Regions from separate parts of the Aquimarina sp. MMG015 genome, predicted to be linked through region 3. Evidence: riboswitches for the same ligand, from Rfam matches in the RefSeq annotation. Region 3 holds a riboswitch; each other region holds the start of a gene.
What was found. Region 3 has a riboswitch for cobalamin ahead of metE (5-methyltetrahydropteroyltriglutamate--homocysteine S-methyltransferase). Riboswitches for the same ligand answer to the same signal wherever they lie in the genome.
Positions count from the first base shown of each region.

Region 1: linked by a shared signal. The riboswitch ahead of J8L88_RS07880 (ferredoxin) and the one ahead of metE (5-methyltetrahydropteroyltriglutamate--homocysteine S-methyltransferase) in region 3 are both predicted to bind cobalamin.
Region 2: linked by a shared signal. The riboswitch ahead of J8L88_RS20535 (TonB-dependent siderophore receptor) and the one ahead of metE (5-methyltetrahydropteroyltriglutamate--homocysteine S-methyltransferase) in region 3 are both predicted to bind cobalamin.

Region 1 is NZ_JAGJEB010000003.1:266,121-271,382, reverse strand. It holds gene J8L88_RS07895 (histidinol-phosphate transaminase) at 1-831, shown strand, start outside; gene cbiB (adenosylcobinamide-phosphate synthase CbiB) at 822-1,763, shown strand; gene J8L88_RS07885 (AAA family ATPase) at 1,756-2,286, shown strand; cobalamin riboswitch at 2,302-2,505, shown strand; gene J8L88_RS07880 (ferredoxin) at 2,585-3,385, shown strand; gene cobA (uroporphyrinogen-III C-methyltransferase) at 3,388-4,929, shown strand; gene J8L88_RS07870 (sirohydrochlorin chelatase) at 4,948-5,262, shown strand, end outside.
Region 2 is NZ_JAGJEB010000014.1:16,207-21,468, reverse strand. It holds gene J8L88_RS20550 (hypothetical protein) at 1-118, opposite strand, end outside; gene cobT (nicotinate-nucleotide--dimethylbenzimidazole phosphoribosyltransferase) at 132-1,166, opposite strand; gene J8L88_RS20540 (bifunctional adenosylcobinamide kinase/adenosylcobinamide-phosphate guanylyltransferase) at 1,167-1,670, opposite strand; cobalamin riboswitch at 1,750-2,016, shown strand; gene J8L88_RS20535 (TonB-dependent siderophore receptor) at 2,093-4,045, shown strand; gene J8L88_RS20530 (S41 family peptidase) at 4,128-5,262, opposite strand, start outside.
Region 3 is NZ_JAGJEB010000010.1:53,467-58,728, forward strand. It holds gene J8L88_RS17870 (DUF3179 domain-containing protein) at 1-343, shown strand, start outside; gene metE (5-methyltetrahydropteroyltriglutamate--homocysteine S-methyltransferase) at 403-2,721, opposite strand; cobalamin riboswitch at 2,891-3,082, opposite strand; gene J8L88_RS17880 (CDGSH iron-sulfur domain-containing protein) at 3,239-3,475, shown strand; gene J8L88_RS17885 (serine hydrolase) at 3,533-4,858, opposite strand; gene J8L88_RS17890 (MotA/TolQ/ExbB proton channel family protein) at 5,010-5,262, opposite strand, start outside.

The DNA of each region.
Region 1 (5,262 bases), on a different contig from region 3:
GCTCATAAATTTCAACTCCCTAGTGAACAGTTCTTATTTACCAATGGTGCGACAGAAGCGTTCTATCTTATAGCGCAATTGTTTTCTAATAAAAAAGCAACTATTGTGGCCCCTACTTTTTCGGAATATGAGGACGCTTGTAAAAATTTTCAGCTAGATTATCTGTTAGTTTCTAGAACCGAAATAAAAGATACTGATGCCGATTTAGTGTTTATATGTAATCCTAACAATCCTAATGGAGCTATTTTCTCTAAAAATGATTTAGAGTTTCTTTTTAAACAAAAACCAGAGACTACATTTGTTATTGATGAGGCGTACATAGAGTTTACCAACAGTGTTGAATCCATCATTTCATTAACAAAAAACTACAGGAATTTAATTGTTGTTCGTTCATTAACCAAAACATTTACAATTCCGGGATTGCGTTTAGGATATATCGTTTCAAACACTTTAATCATCAAAAAGCTATTAACTTTAAAAATGCCTTGGAGTGTTAATTCATTAGCGATAAAAGCAGGAGAATATATTTTCAAAAATTATGAAGCATTTCAATTTGAGGCTGCTGAATTAATAGAAGAAACAATCATTTTTAAGGAACAACTTGAGCAATTAGATGGAATGAAGGTTTGTGAAAGCAACACCTCTTATTTTTTAGTTGAATTGTTGCAGAAATCTGCAATGGAGCTAAAAGAATATTTAATCGTAAAACATCAAATCCTGATTAGAGATGCGACAAATTTTAAAGGGTTAACAGGAGAATATATTAGACTTTCTACACAAAGTAAAGAAGCTAATAAGATATTGATTCAAGCGTTGAAGGAATGGATGTAAACCAAATGTACATAGTAGTTTTTGCTTTTGGTTTAGATGCAGTATTGGGAGACCCTAGAAAATTGCCGCATCTTATTGTGGGCTATGGAAATAGTATTGCTCTTGGAGAAAAATGGCTAAATAAAGGTTCATATAAATTCTTAAAAGGTGCCTTATTAACGATTGTATTAGTAGGGCTTTCTTTTACGATACCTTTTCTAATTATTAGATCGTTAAACACGTATGGTTTTAAAATTTTGGCACTTGCTTTTTCAATACTTATGCTGTTTTATTGCTTGGCCAACAAAACATTGATAAAAGAAGGATATGCAGTATTTAATACTTTGAAAAATCAAGGGCTAGAATCAGGACGCAAACGTTTGTCTTGGATTGTGGGACGAGAAACTGATAATTTAAATGAGCAACAAATTAGAGTTGCTACTTTTGAAACCATGTCTGAAAACTTAAGTGACGGCGTTATTGCACCCTTATTTTATTTTTTGATTTTAGGTGTTCCTGGAGCAATGGGGTATAAAATGATCAATACTTTAGACTCTATGATCGGGTATAAAAGTGATCGTTATATACAGTTTGGTAAGTTTGCCGCAAAATTAGACGATGTTGCTAATTATATTCCTGCTCGAATTACTGCACTGTTAATATTAGTTGTTCAAAATAAGTTAAGCGGACTTTCTTTTTTGTTTAGAGAAGGAAAGAAGCATAGTAGTCCTAATGCGGGCTATCCAGAGGCTGCTCTAGCATATGTTTTAAATTGCCAATTCGGAGGACCAAATTATTATCATGGAAAATTGGTTAAGAAACCTTTTATAGGTGTTAATAATCGCGAAATTAAACACGAGGAAATTAAAAGAGTAAGTAAAGTAAATTATGGGGTAAGTATTGTATTTTGTTTATTAATAGTAGGTGTGTTATTAGTATTCCAATATGCATAATTTTCAAAAAAAACATATTATTACCGGGGCTCCTGGGACAGGTAAAACAACATTAATAAACAATCTAAAAAACACCATACCGTGTATGGATGAGGTTTCCAGAAAAGTAATTATTGATGAACAAAAAAACAACAAAAAAGGAACACCTTGGGGGGATATTAATCGATTTACTGAACTTGTGTTTAGGCGTACAAATCAAGAATTATTGAACACTAATACGCTAATTTGTGATAGATCCTTGTTAGATCTAGAAGCTTATTTAACGGTAGAAGATAAGGTGATTCCAGACTACCTAACAGACTTTCCTTATCAAGAAACATATCATAAAATTGTTTTTTTTACGCCAACATGGTTTGAGATTTATTGTAAAGATGGACAACGATTACAGGAATTTGAATATTGTTTAAGATTAGAAAAATCCCTGTTAAAGCTTTATAAAAATAAAGGATTCGAAATCATAATATTGCCTAAATCCTCTCCTCTAGAAAGAACAAAAGTCATTTTAGAAACTATTTACTATTAAATCAAAAATTAACAATACATTTGTGTCGCTTTTGGTTTCTTATTCTTTTCTTTTAAAAGAATATAGAATTAAAAGGGAATTTGGTGAGAATCCAAAACTGTTCCCGCAGCTGTAAGCTCTGCAAAAAGCTTTTAACATAGTAGTCACTGTTTTAAAAAAAATGGGAAGGCGTTAAAAGTAGAGTGAGTCAGAATACCTGCCTAAAGCAAAACATAATATTAACTTTCGGGAATAAAAGTTTAAGTGTTAGATGGCTATTTTGTGGCTTCTTACCCTACTTTCCCCCATAATAATAAGAATGGGAAAAAACATAGCAAATACAAAAGATACTTTTTTCTTTTGTGATGGAGGTTCTTGTCAAAAAGCAGGATCAGAACAAGTTATAAGAGCTGCAAGAGCTTATTTACGTAATAACGAACTTTGGGATACTACACATACAATTAAAACCAGATGTAATGGAAGGTGTGAAGATGCACCCACCTGTATTGTACATCCTGGAGAGTTTTGGTATAAAGAATTAACTGCAGAAAAAATAATTCCTATTGTAAAAAGACATCTCAATAACGAAAACCCTGTCGAAGAGGAGTTATTGTATCAAAAAGGTTGGGAACAACAAGCTTCAAGTAATGAAAGAACTCCTATTAAACCAAAACCTTTTGAGTTAAAAGATGACACGGAATTAGGTGAATGTTATATTACCAAAGGGTTTAGTTCAGATCAATATTTATATCCATTATTTTTGTATCTGTTAGAAAACCCAAAAGGCGTACTCCTATATATAGATGATAAAAACCCTATTTCGTTTGAAGAAATAGATGCAGTAGAGTACTCAAAGCCACACACACTAGAATTGCATACCAAAACTGAGAGTATTGCACTAACTATTGCTGCCGTTCCCAAAGAAAATAAGGAATTACAACAATCAAAAATTTCTAATACAGAATATTTCCATCAAAAAGGAACAGAACAAACTGGTATCCGTTTCAAGAATAAATTTGGAGAAATTTTAGGGAAAATTGAATTTGATTCTGCTCAAAATAAAGCTTGGGAGTATTGTATAAAAATTCAATTACAGAATACAAGTCTAGTTTCAATATAGGCATGAATAGGCATATCTCTATATTAGGATTGGGTTGGTTAGGATTACCACTTGCGTTGAAACTTCAAAAAAATGGATATTCAATTCACGGAAGCACGGCTGAATTAGATGCATTGAAATCATTATGTAAGCATTCATTTCTAACAAGTAGAATAAAAATTGAATCTGATAACATTATAGGAGATTGGGAATCTTTTATAGATGAAACATCGACACTTATTATCAATTTCCCTCCAAAACGGATCGATGATATAGAAACGATACACCCGTTTCAGATCAAACAGATTATAAAACATACGCCTGCCTCTACAAAAGTTATTTTTGTAAGCTCCACGTCAGTATATCAAAATAGTAATAGTCTCATAGATGAAACTGAAGATTGCGTTCCAGAAAAAGCATCTGGTAGGGCGTTAATAAAAGCAGAACAATTATTGCAACAGCATTTTGGTGATAATGTAACTGTTTTGAGATTAGCAGGACTAATTGGACCACAACGTCATCCAGGAAGATTTCTAGCAAATAAAAAACAATTAAAAACTCCTAATGTACCTGTAAATCTTATTCATCAAAAAGATGCTATAGATCTAATCGAGGCAGTTTTGGAAAAAAAATGTTTTGGTGAGATTATTAATGGTTGCGCAGATATACATCCAAAACGAAAAGAATTTTACGAAAATGCAGCTATTAAATTAAACTTGCCGGCACCAGTTTTCGAAACTACAACAAAAGAAAATTTTAAAATAATTGATAATTCAAAATCAAAATCACTACTTAATTTTGAGTATCAATTTTCAAATCCAGAATGGATTTTTACAAAACAACATTTACCTGAAATTAATATTATTGGAGCTGGACCTGGGAATAAAAATTTATTAACCTTAAAAGCTCTTGAAGCTATTGAAAAAGCAGAGGTTATTTTACATGATAATTTAATTTCTGATGAAATATTAGATGTGAATACGAAAGCTAAGCGGATGTATGTGGGTAGAAAATTTGGTGATTCAGAAGATCAAGAAACCCGACAAAATAAGATCAATAGATTGATGAAAAGCCATTGCGAGCAGGGAGAAAAAGTTGTTAGATTAAAGTCTGGAGATCCTTACGTTTATGGCAGAGCGGCAGAAGAAGCTCGTTTTTTAAAGAAACATCAGTTGCCTTTTACAGTTGTACCAGGAATTTCGGCAGCCTTGGCGGCAGCTAATATTTGTAATATTCCTATTACCGAACGTAACCAATCTAATGCCATGTTAATATGTACTGCGCATACTGCTGATTATTCATTTGAGCAGTTAAATGGAATTGCACATATGCTAAAAGCAGGAAATACGATTTCTATTTATATGGGATTAAAGAGCTTGCATAGAATTGTTCCTAAACTATTAGAAGTATGTAAAGATGATACGATTCCTGTAAATGCAATCTCAAACGCATCAAGAAAACAACAAGTGATTGTTACTGGCAACCTAGGAAATATAGAAGAAAAAGTAGCTAAAGCTACGATACAAATGCCAGTAGTTTTTATTATCGGCGCAACACCTATTTAATCTAAAAACTAATAGTAAATGAAAGAAGGAATTTTATTATGTGGACATGGTACGCGAAGAGAAGCAGGCGTAAAATCATTTAAACGATTTGTTGCTATTCTTAAAGAACGCTATCAAGATTCATATGAAGTAGATTATGGTTTTTTAGAATTTAATCATCCTACGTATGAAGCTGCGGTAGAACGTATGTATGCAAATGGTATCCGTAAAATTTATGCCTTACCTGTTATCTTATTTGCAGGTTCTCATGCCAAAAATGATATTCCTTATGAATTAAATACGTTACAAACCTATCACGATGATTTAACCATTTCTATGGGGAAACATATTGGT
Region 2 (5,262 bases), on a different contig from region 3:
AATTTATTTCCTTTCCAGTGATAAGACTATTTTGTATTTCATACATTAACGTATGATATTTATATGTAAAGAAAAAACCAATTGTAGCGATCAATATGGATAAGACTCCTTTTTTCATTTAGAAGTAGGTTTTATTCGTTTGTAGTAACTTCTGCTTCTTCAAAACTAGCCATATTATTTAGGAATGATACCGCAGATTCTAAAATGGGGTATGCAACCGCTGCACCAGTACCTTCGCCTAATCGCATTCCTAGATTTAATAAAGGTGTTTTTTCTAGAAAGTTTAATATTTTTTGATGCCCTTGTTCCTCGGATGAATGTGCAAAAATACAATAGTCCAATACGTTTTTATTAATTGCATTAGCGGCCAATAGGGCAGCAGTTACGATAAAACCATCTATAAGAATGGTCATTTTCAATTCTGCAGCTTTAAGTATTGCTCCAGTAATCATGGCAATTTCGAAACCTCCAAAAGTAGTGAGTGCTTCTATAGGAGAATTGGGATTGTGCTTTTCAAAAACAGTTTTTAAAATCCTTTTTTTTGTTTTAATAGCGTCTCCTTGAACTCCAGTTCCTGCACCGACACACTCCATAATTGGGATCTTTGTAAAATGAGACATCAATAATGCAGCTGCAGAAGAATTACCAATTCCCATCTCACCAAAACCTATTACATTACACCCGTTTTGAAATGTGTTCAAAACGATACGAGACGCTTTAGCAATAGCATTATTACATTGATCTATTGTCATTGCTGGTTCTATTTCATAGTTTTTAGTTCCATACGCTATTTTGGCATCAATTAGCCCCGGAACATTATCAAAATCATGATTTACTCCTGCATCAATAATTTCTAGATGTATCTTATTTTGGATGCAAAATGAATTGATCGCTGCACCACCATTAAGAAAATTATACACCATTTGCTTCGTAACTATTTGCGGGTAAGGATTTACCTCACCTTTTTCTGCGATTCCGTGATCTCCAACAAAAACAAGAATTGTTGGATGTTTTAATTGTGGATTTGTTTTATGCTGTATTAATCCTATTTGCAATGCTATTTTTTCAAGCTTGCCTAAGGACCCAACGGGTTTAGTTTTTAGATTAATTTTATGTTGTATTGCGTTTTCTAAAGACTTATCTAATGGAGAAATTTCGAAATTCATTTATTTTATTTTTACAGGTATTCCTGATACCATTAGTATTGCTTGATCAGCGTGTTCTGCTATATGTTGATTCATCCAACCTTGTAACTCTGTAAATTTTCTACCAATCTCTGTCGAGGCGTGGACTCCCATTCCAATTTCATTGGATATTATGATAATGGTAGCGTTAATTTTTAAAAGTTTATCAAACTCTCCTTTTGCTTGTGATAAAGAAAGTTCAATGTCATTTTTAGTATCAACAAAGAAATTAGTAAGCCATAGAGTTACGCAATCAATAACCACTGTTGTATTATTTTTGATAACTTTTGATAATTCTTTTTCTTCTTCAATAGAATCCCATCTTTCATCCCGATCAGCAATATGTCTATCAATACGTGCTCTATGGTTTCCATCCCAAATTCTAGAAGTCGCTAAATATGTGGGATTATCCGAGAGTTCTAATGCGAGATTTTGGGCATAACTACTTTTGCCTGAGCGTTCTCCTCCTGTTACGTAATACAACATTTGTGGTTTTTAAGAGTGTAAATATACTAGTATTACTAATTTATTTATTAAAGAGAACACATTTTCGAAGAAATATGATACATTCGCGCAGAATTTTGGTTTTAAGACACTTTCAAGTGTTAAGAATTAAAAGGGAATCAGGTGAATAAATTATAAATCTATAATGAATGAATCCTGAGCTGTTCCCGCAACTGTAAACTTTGCCAAATCGAGACTGATTGTTATTTCAGTAACGTAGTAGGCGCTTATTGTTATTTCTTTATAACCACTGTTTCGACATTTTCGGAATGGGAAGGTAAACAATAAGACGTAAGCCAGGAGACCTGCCTAAATTCGATATGTCAAACTTTCGGGATAGAAGTTTAGGTATGGGTAAACTGCATACTTTTTTCCGGTAATTGTAAAATTAAGTCATTTAGGAAATGAACAAAAAAGTGTTTTTTGGGGCTACGCTAATTATGTTAGGAGCTCAGGTTATTTCAGCGCAAGAAGTAAACCAAGAAGAAAAGGTAAACGAATTAGATGAAGTGGTAATTTCTGATTCGAAATTTAAATTAAAGAGAGAACAAAGCGGTAAGGTAATTACTAAAATTAGCTCAGAGGAACTTGAGCGCAGCCAAGGTCAATCAGTTGCTACGGTATTAAACAGAGTAGCAGGAGTTTTTGTTAATGGAAGTAATAACGCAGCAGGAGAACCATTAGGAGTGTATGTTCGTGGTGGACGAAATCGTCAAGTTGTGATTAGAATTGATGGTGTTACGGTAAGTGATCCTACTACATCTGCGGGAGACTTTGATTTAAGATTATTATCAACAAGTCAAATTGAGTCTATAGAAATTTTAAAAGGAGCTTCTAGTACCTTATATGGATCCGGGGCGGCGGCTGCAGTAATTAATATTACTACAAAGTCGGAAAGTAAAGATGCTATTGCTGCACAATTTTCTTCTAGTATCGGTACAAACCAATCACAAGATGATCAAGATTATGATATAAACGAATTTGTAAACTTTGCTTCAATCAATGGAACGATTGGTAAAGTAAGTTATTTAGGTAGTCTTTCTCATCAATCTACTGATGGTTTATCAGCTGCAGAAGATCCTCTTGAATCTACTAGCGGAAATACTTTTGATAGTGACGCTTATAATAAATTTAATGTGTATGCAAAAGTTGGTTATCAATGGAGTAAGAATTTTAAGTTTCACTTTTTTGGAAACTTAGATCAGTATAAAACAGATTTTGATGGAGGAGCAGGATTTGATGCTAATAATCAGTTTAATAGTAGGCAATTAAGAGGTGGTAGCTTTTGGGAAGCTAAATACCCAAATGGAAGTTTTACTTTTGTAGATAGTTATGCATTGGTAGAAAGAGAGTTTAACTCTAGTTTTCCTTCTAAATATGAAGGTAAGATATATACTTTTGATGCTTATAATAAATATAACTTTAATAATACATTATATACTGTAATAGGTGCTAATGGTTCTTATAGTGATTTTAATCTTTTTAGTATTCCATTTGGAAGTGATGATTTTGAACAGACAATCAATGATAATGAAGCTGATTTTGATATTATTGATCCATATGTAAATTTGGTATATGCTTCTAAATTTGGTCTTAATATTAATGCCGGAGCACGTTTAAATATCCATAGTGCCTATGGAAATCATATGGTGTATAGTATCAACCCTTCTTATACATATACTTTTGGAGGAAATTATGTAAAAGGGTTAGCTTCTTATAGTACAGCTTATATTACACCATCGTTATTTCAGTTGTATGATACAGCTTTTTTTAGTGGAAATCCTGATTTAGAACCAGAGGAAAGCACTACTATAGAGGCCGGAATTGAATTTTCTCATCAGAAAAAGGCAACGATAAGTGTTGTGTATTTTGATAGAACATCTGAAAATTTTATCACTTTTGATCCTACCACTTTTGTGAATTTGAATTCTACCGAAGATATTGAAGTAAATGGTGTAGAGGTCGAGGCAAACGCACAGTTCTTAGAAGATAAATTATCTATTAATGCTAATTTTACGTATACTAATATTGATAAGTTAGAAAATAATATTCGTATTCCTGAGAATACTATACAAGCGACTATTGGATATCAATTAAGCTCTAAAACATTTACATCGGTAAGTTATCAAATGAATAGTAAAAGAAATGATACTTTTTTTAATCCAGTGACTTTTGCTTCAGATCCGGTAGAGTTAGATGGTTACGGAATTTTAGATTTCTATATAAGTCATCAATTAATGGATAATCTTAGTATTTATGCAGCTATGAATAATGTTACTAATGAAGAGTATCAAGAGATATTTGGTTTTAGTACGAGAGGTAGAAATGCTCGAATTGGATTTAACCTGAAGTTTTAAAACTTGCATTTTTAAATATAAAAAAGTTCCCAGACATAAACGCCTGGGAACTTTTTTGTTAGTATTTGGTTTGTTTTAATCTTTACTTATCAAAGGTTTTATACATTCTTTCGTAGTCAGGTTGATGCATATTACTGTCTCCCAATTCGCTAAACTCAATATTTTTGTTCTGTATGTTGCTTCGATTACCCAAGATAGCGTTAATAGCAGCATTAAGAAGTGGTTCATCAGGATCTCCAAGTACTCCCAGGTTACTATAGTCCTCTGGATTACTTATTTCGGGAGTAAATCCATTAAAATAATCCGTAAAACCAACGGAGTTGATAGTTTTTAAAATCAAAGGTTGCATCGCATAAGTATGACCAAGATTCAGATTTGTTCCGGATCTAAAATAATTATCAGAATCATAAATGGTAGTTGATGCTTGGAACTTACCTCTAGTTACATCTCCTATTTGAGTTACTGTAATATAAGGGTCTAAACCATTTATTATTAGTTCACTCGCAGAAGCCGATCTATTCGTGGTTAGGATGTATACTCTACTAAGGTTAAGACTATTGATTCCATCTCCATTTCTTATCTGATTGTCAAAACGATTGGTGTCCCCAAATTGTGGTTGTCTATCAGAATTCCACTCTTCTGTAGTAAAAACTTCGCCATTAAATTGTCCTGTAATCATACTAGCTAAGTCCTTAGTGGTTTCTGTATCACCTCCACCATTATATCGTAGATCTAATATAAAATCAGTAACACCATCAGATTTAAATTGACCAAAAGCATTATTAAGTTCTGCTTCAAAATTAGATCTAAACCCATTATACATTAGATATCCAACAGGGTTTCCTCCCACATTTAAAGTTTTAGCTAAAAAAACTGGGTTTTCTGTATACTGCGTTTTTGTTAGAGAAACAGATTCTCCTGTTGGTGTAATGTTAGTTCCATCAAAAGTTGCTAAACCAATAGTGTATGACTCAGGAGATAGTAAGGTGGTTGTATTTGAATCTGTGATTTGAGTTCCATCGATAGTATTAAAGATATCTCCTCTTTTTATTCCTTTAGCTTCAGCATCTGTTTCGGGTAATACATAACGAACGTATCCAAAAACTTGTGTTGGTTCATTTGGGTATCGAACTAATCCGAATTCCATTCCATTGTTTAATGTAATGCCATCTAACAATTGTTCTAATGCAATATAATCACTAACAATCCAACTAAAT
Region 3 (5,262 bases):
AATACTAGCAATAAGATTACCTACTGAAACTGATGAAAACATTGCAATTTCTTCTAAATTTCTTAAGAAAAACAACATATATCAAAATCAAATTAATAATAAAAACATTACTGTATTTACGGATAAAAGTGGATCACATAGAGTATACTTCACAGCAAAAACTAAATTTATCTCCTATAATAAGCAATCTACCGCTACCGATCAAAAGGGAAATACCTGGACCATATATGAAGATCGTTTAGAAAATAATAAAACTAAAGAAATAGCATATCGTTTACCTACACATAATGCGTTTTGGTTTGGATACAAAGCTGCTTTTCCCGATACAAAATTGATTAAATAACAAGGCCTCCTTTTTTAGGAGGCCATTTTTTGATTAAGATTACTTCTGACTAAAAAGAACTAAACCGCTTGTAACGCTTCTTTCCTCAATTGTTTAGCAGCACCTACCATAGTTTTAAGAGCTTTTTCTGTTTCTTCCCAACCACGGGTTTTTAATCCACAATCTGGATTGATCCATAATTGATCCACAGGAAGGTATTTTTGTGCTTTATGCATTAATTCTATAATCTCATCTTTATGAGGAACTCTTGGCGCATGAATATCATAAACGCCTGGTCCTATTTCATTAGGATATTTATAATCTGCGAAAGCATCCAACAACTCCATTTGAGATCTAGAGCATTCAATTGTTATTACGTCTGCATCTAAATTTGCTATTTGATCAATAATATCATTAAATTCAGAATAACACATATGGGTATGTATTTGTGTAGTATTGGATACTATAGATGAGGCAATTTTAAATGATTGAATTGCCCATTCAAAATAATCACTATGATATTTACTCTTTAAAGGAAGACCTTCTCTTAATGCTGGTTCATCAATCTGAATTATATTAATCCCATTATCTTCTAAATCCTTTACCTCATCTCTTATCGCTAAAGCTATCTCATTACAAGTTATAGATTCAGGTTGATCATTTCTTACAAAAGACCATTGCAAAATAGTTACAGGCCCTGTAAGCATGCCTTTTACCGGTTTTGAAGTTAATGATTGTGCGAATAAAGTCCAATCTATCGTCATTGGATTTGGTCTCTTTACACTACCATAAATAATAGGAGGTTTTACACAACGAGATCCATAACTCTGGACCCAACCGAATTTAGTAAAAGTAAAACCATCTAGCTTTTCTCCAAAATATTCTACCATATCATTACGCTCAAACTCCCCGTGAACTAAAACATCTAACCCTATTTCTTCTTGCCAACGAATTACTTTTATGATTTCTTCTTTTATGTATTCTTCGTACTGCATTAAAGAAATATTTCCTTTTTTATATTGATATCTCCAACTTCTTACTTTTTTTGTTTGTGGAAACGATCCAATAGTCGTAGTTGGGAAAACAGGTAGGTTTAAATTTTTATGTTGCACTTCTTTACGAAGGTTAAAAGAATTTTTTCTTACTATATCCTGCTTCGAAATTGCTTTGACTTTTTCATCAACCTCTGAATTATGAATTCTTTCTGAACTACTCCTATTCGCATGAGAAATTATGTTTTTTTCTAATTCTTCAAATACTTTATCTTCTTTTTCTAAAAGAGTAACCTCCTTTAAAGTAACTACTTCTTTTAATTTTTGTTTTGCAAAAGATAACCAGTCTTTAACCTCTAAGGATAATTTCTCATTATTTGCTTCTAAATCTAAGTCACATGGTGAATGAAGTAATGAACAAGAAGGTGCTATCAAAATAGTGTTTTCTTCTCTCTTTTCTTTCGCTCTATTTATATATGATAATGACTCTTGATAATTGTTTTTCCATATATTTCTTCCATCTACAACCCCTAATGAAAGATGTATCCGTTCGGGAATACTATCCAATACACTATCTAATTGTTCTGGACACTTGACTAAATCAATATGAATCGCATCAATAAGAAGTTTATTTGCTATTAATTCTAAATTATCTTGGATACTCTCAAAATAGGTTGCTATCATTATTTTTAAATCCGGAAAAGAGCTTTTTAATTTAAGATATGCTTGTTTGTATACTTCTTTCTCTTTTTTGGTTAGATCAAGTGCTAAAAAAGGCTCATCGAATTGTATCCATTCAACCCCTAAAGAAACCAATTTCTTTATTAAATCTATATATACTGGTATTAACTTATCCACTAGATCAATTGTTTCAAAACTTTCTCCTTTTGCTTTTCCTAATAACAGATAAGACACAGGACCAATTAATACTGGTTTTGTTTGTATACCAATTTCTTTTGCTTCATAAAACTCATCAATTACTTTCGTAGAAGACAAGGTAAACTCTTGATTTTTATAAAACTCTGGAACAATATAATGATAGTTAGTATCAAACCATTTTGTCATTTCCATCGCTGTAATATCATAACTATCCTTTTGATATCCTCTAGCCATTGCAAAATACAAGTCTAAATAACTAAGCTTATTAACTAATAGGCTCTGATATCTTTTGGGGATCGCTCCAACCATCAATGACATATCTAAAACTTGATCATAAAATGAAAAATCATTAGACGGTATTAAATCTATACCTGCTTCTTTTTGTAATAACCAATTCTCTTTTCGGATGTTTTTTCCTACCTGTAGTAAATTCTTCCTACTAGTTTTTCCAGACCAATATTGTTCTGAAACTTTTTTTAATTCCCTTTCGCTACCAATACGCGGATAGCCAAGATTGTGTGTAAGCATAACTTTAAACTTTTAAAAATTAATATTAATTTTTAAAGCTCTTTGTATAAATTAGTGTGCTTATAGAAATGAAGAGAATTAAAATAATGCATATAGTTATATCACCAAAAAAAGTTAAAAACCCTTTTAGTGTGCATCAAACTTAACCAAAACTTCAATTCGCGAAAGCATAGTCAATTCAATAATAGGCAGGTCTCCTGACTTATAACATTTTTATCATCCTTCCCATTTTTTATAATAAAACAGTGGATATAAATTGATAAAAACTATATGGTTACTTACAGTTGCGCGACAGCTCGTGATTCTCACACGATTCCCTATTAATTCACAATTAAGCAAAACCTATATTGGTTGATATAAAATTTTATCTAAAGAACTTTAATTCTACATAAAAATACTTTAAATAATCTGATGACACTCCTAAAACAGCATTAAAAGAAGATTATTTAAACATTCTTAATTTAAAATCAATCTTAATTTAGGAATTAATAATTTTAATATCAAAATAATTAAGATTATGGAGAATAACATACGAGGTGGTGACTCACCAGTTCCTTGTCAATTAGAAGCTAATAAAAATTACGCCTGGTGTACCTGTGGTCATAGTGAAAACCAACCTTTTTGTAACGGAGCGCATAAAACAACTGGAGGCACTCCTCCAACTATTTTCACTGTGGAAGAAGCAAAGGAAGCATATTTATGTACCTGTAAATTAACTAGTAACCCACCATATTGCGATGGATCACATAAATAATAGAAAAACCTCTGTTTATTATTGTAACTAGAGAAACAGAGGTTTTTTTTATATTATTTATTTTCTTTTAAAAGATACTTTATTTCCATTTAACTCTAATACCATTGTACTTTCATCTGTATTAAAGTTAATAGTCGCTCCTGCTCTATCTGATTTAAATCCATTCTTCTGATATCCAACTAATGGAAATGTAGGACCATCTTTAGCACTGGCAATCAACGTTGTATTTTCTTTTGTAAAAGTAATTTGAAAAGGGAAGGACTTGCTAATATAAACCCCTAAAAAAACATCCAATTCTTCTGTAGCAAACTCTAATGGTGCATTAAACACTGGAAGTTTATAATCCTGATCATAATAGCTTTTTAATACATTTACAATACAATTATTTGGTGACATTACTACTCCATTACCTATATAAGAAACCACTATTTTTTCCTCTGGCAGGTACATTGTAAGGGATTGGAAACCATCAATACCTCCATTATGACCATAGGCTTGTTTTCCAAAAAAGGTCTCTCCTCCTAGACCGATTCCCATTCCTGTAGATGTATCCATCATAATTTCTAAAGAGGCATTTGATACTAGTTTCCCAGAAAATAAACTATTGTAAAAAATATTAACCTCTGTTGGTGTAGATACTATTGCTCCAGCTCCTATCGGTACGCTCATATCTGTATGTTTTTCTATTTTAACCCACTTATTACCATTCTTAACATAAGAAAGAGCTTCATTGTTACTTGTATCAATATTTTTTCCATAAGCAGTTCTTTTTAGACCTAAAGGTTGTATTATTTTCGACTGCAAAATTTCTGAATATGTTTTACCTTCAATTTCTTCGGCGATGTACGAGAGTAACAAATAATTCGTGTTAGAATATGCTGTCTTTTCTCCAGGTTCAAAACTCCCTTCTTTTTTCAACAATCTATCTATCATCTGTTTTCTAGTATTAGGTACAATCATCCATTTCATAAAATCTTCATCCTCTGTTAAATTAAATAAACCGCTACGATGACGCAACATATGTCCAATTGTTATTTTATCAGCATTAGAAACTTTTGGGAAATAATCACTTAATAAGGTTTCTAAATCCAACTTATTATCTTCTATTAATTGCATGATTATTGTTGCTGTAAAAGTTTTTGTAATAGACCCAATTCTATATATCGTCTCAGAATTTGCCTTTGTTTTATGTGCTAAATCAAGATAACCAATGGAATTTTTATAGATTTCTTTTCCTTGTCTATAAATAGAAATGCTTCCCATACCTTTATCATTAGCATCCAATAATTCAAAAAAACTGTCTAATGTAGATTTATTAAATGTTTGTGCCTGTATGGTCACAATGTTTATCAAAAGAACTGTTATTATTACTTTTCTAATCATATCTATCTTATTTATTTGTTTGAAAAATAACACACGTTAATACCTGATCAAAAAACATTTTGATCTATAATAACATCATGTTTATTAAGTGTTTTTGATATTGATAACCTAGTGAGGTTATACTATTTTTGGTAGGTAAGGTTACTGTTATTTATTCGGATTCTTTACTAATCCAAGTAAATACTATAGAAGCCGCTCTAGAAATTATAAATACACAAAAACCAAAAATTGGAGGAAGTGCGGATACTTTTAATCCTCCTGCAAAAACATCAGAAGATATTTCACTAATTGCCTCCATTTTGTCAAACATACCAACAATACCGATAAGTTGTCCAAGCATACCCCATACTACAGAAAAAAGACCAATCGAATTTAGTAATTGAATATTCTTATTAAGTCCTACA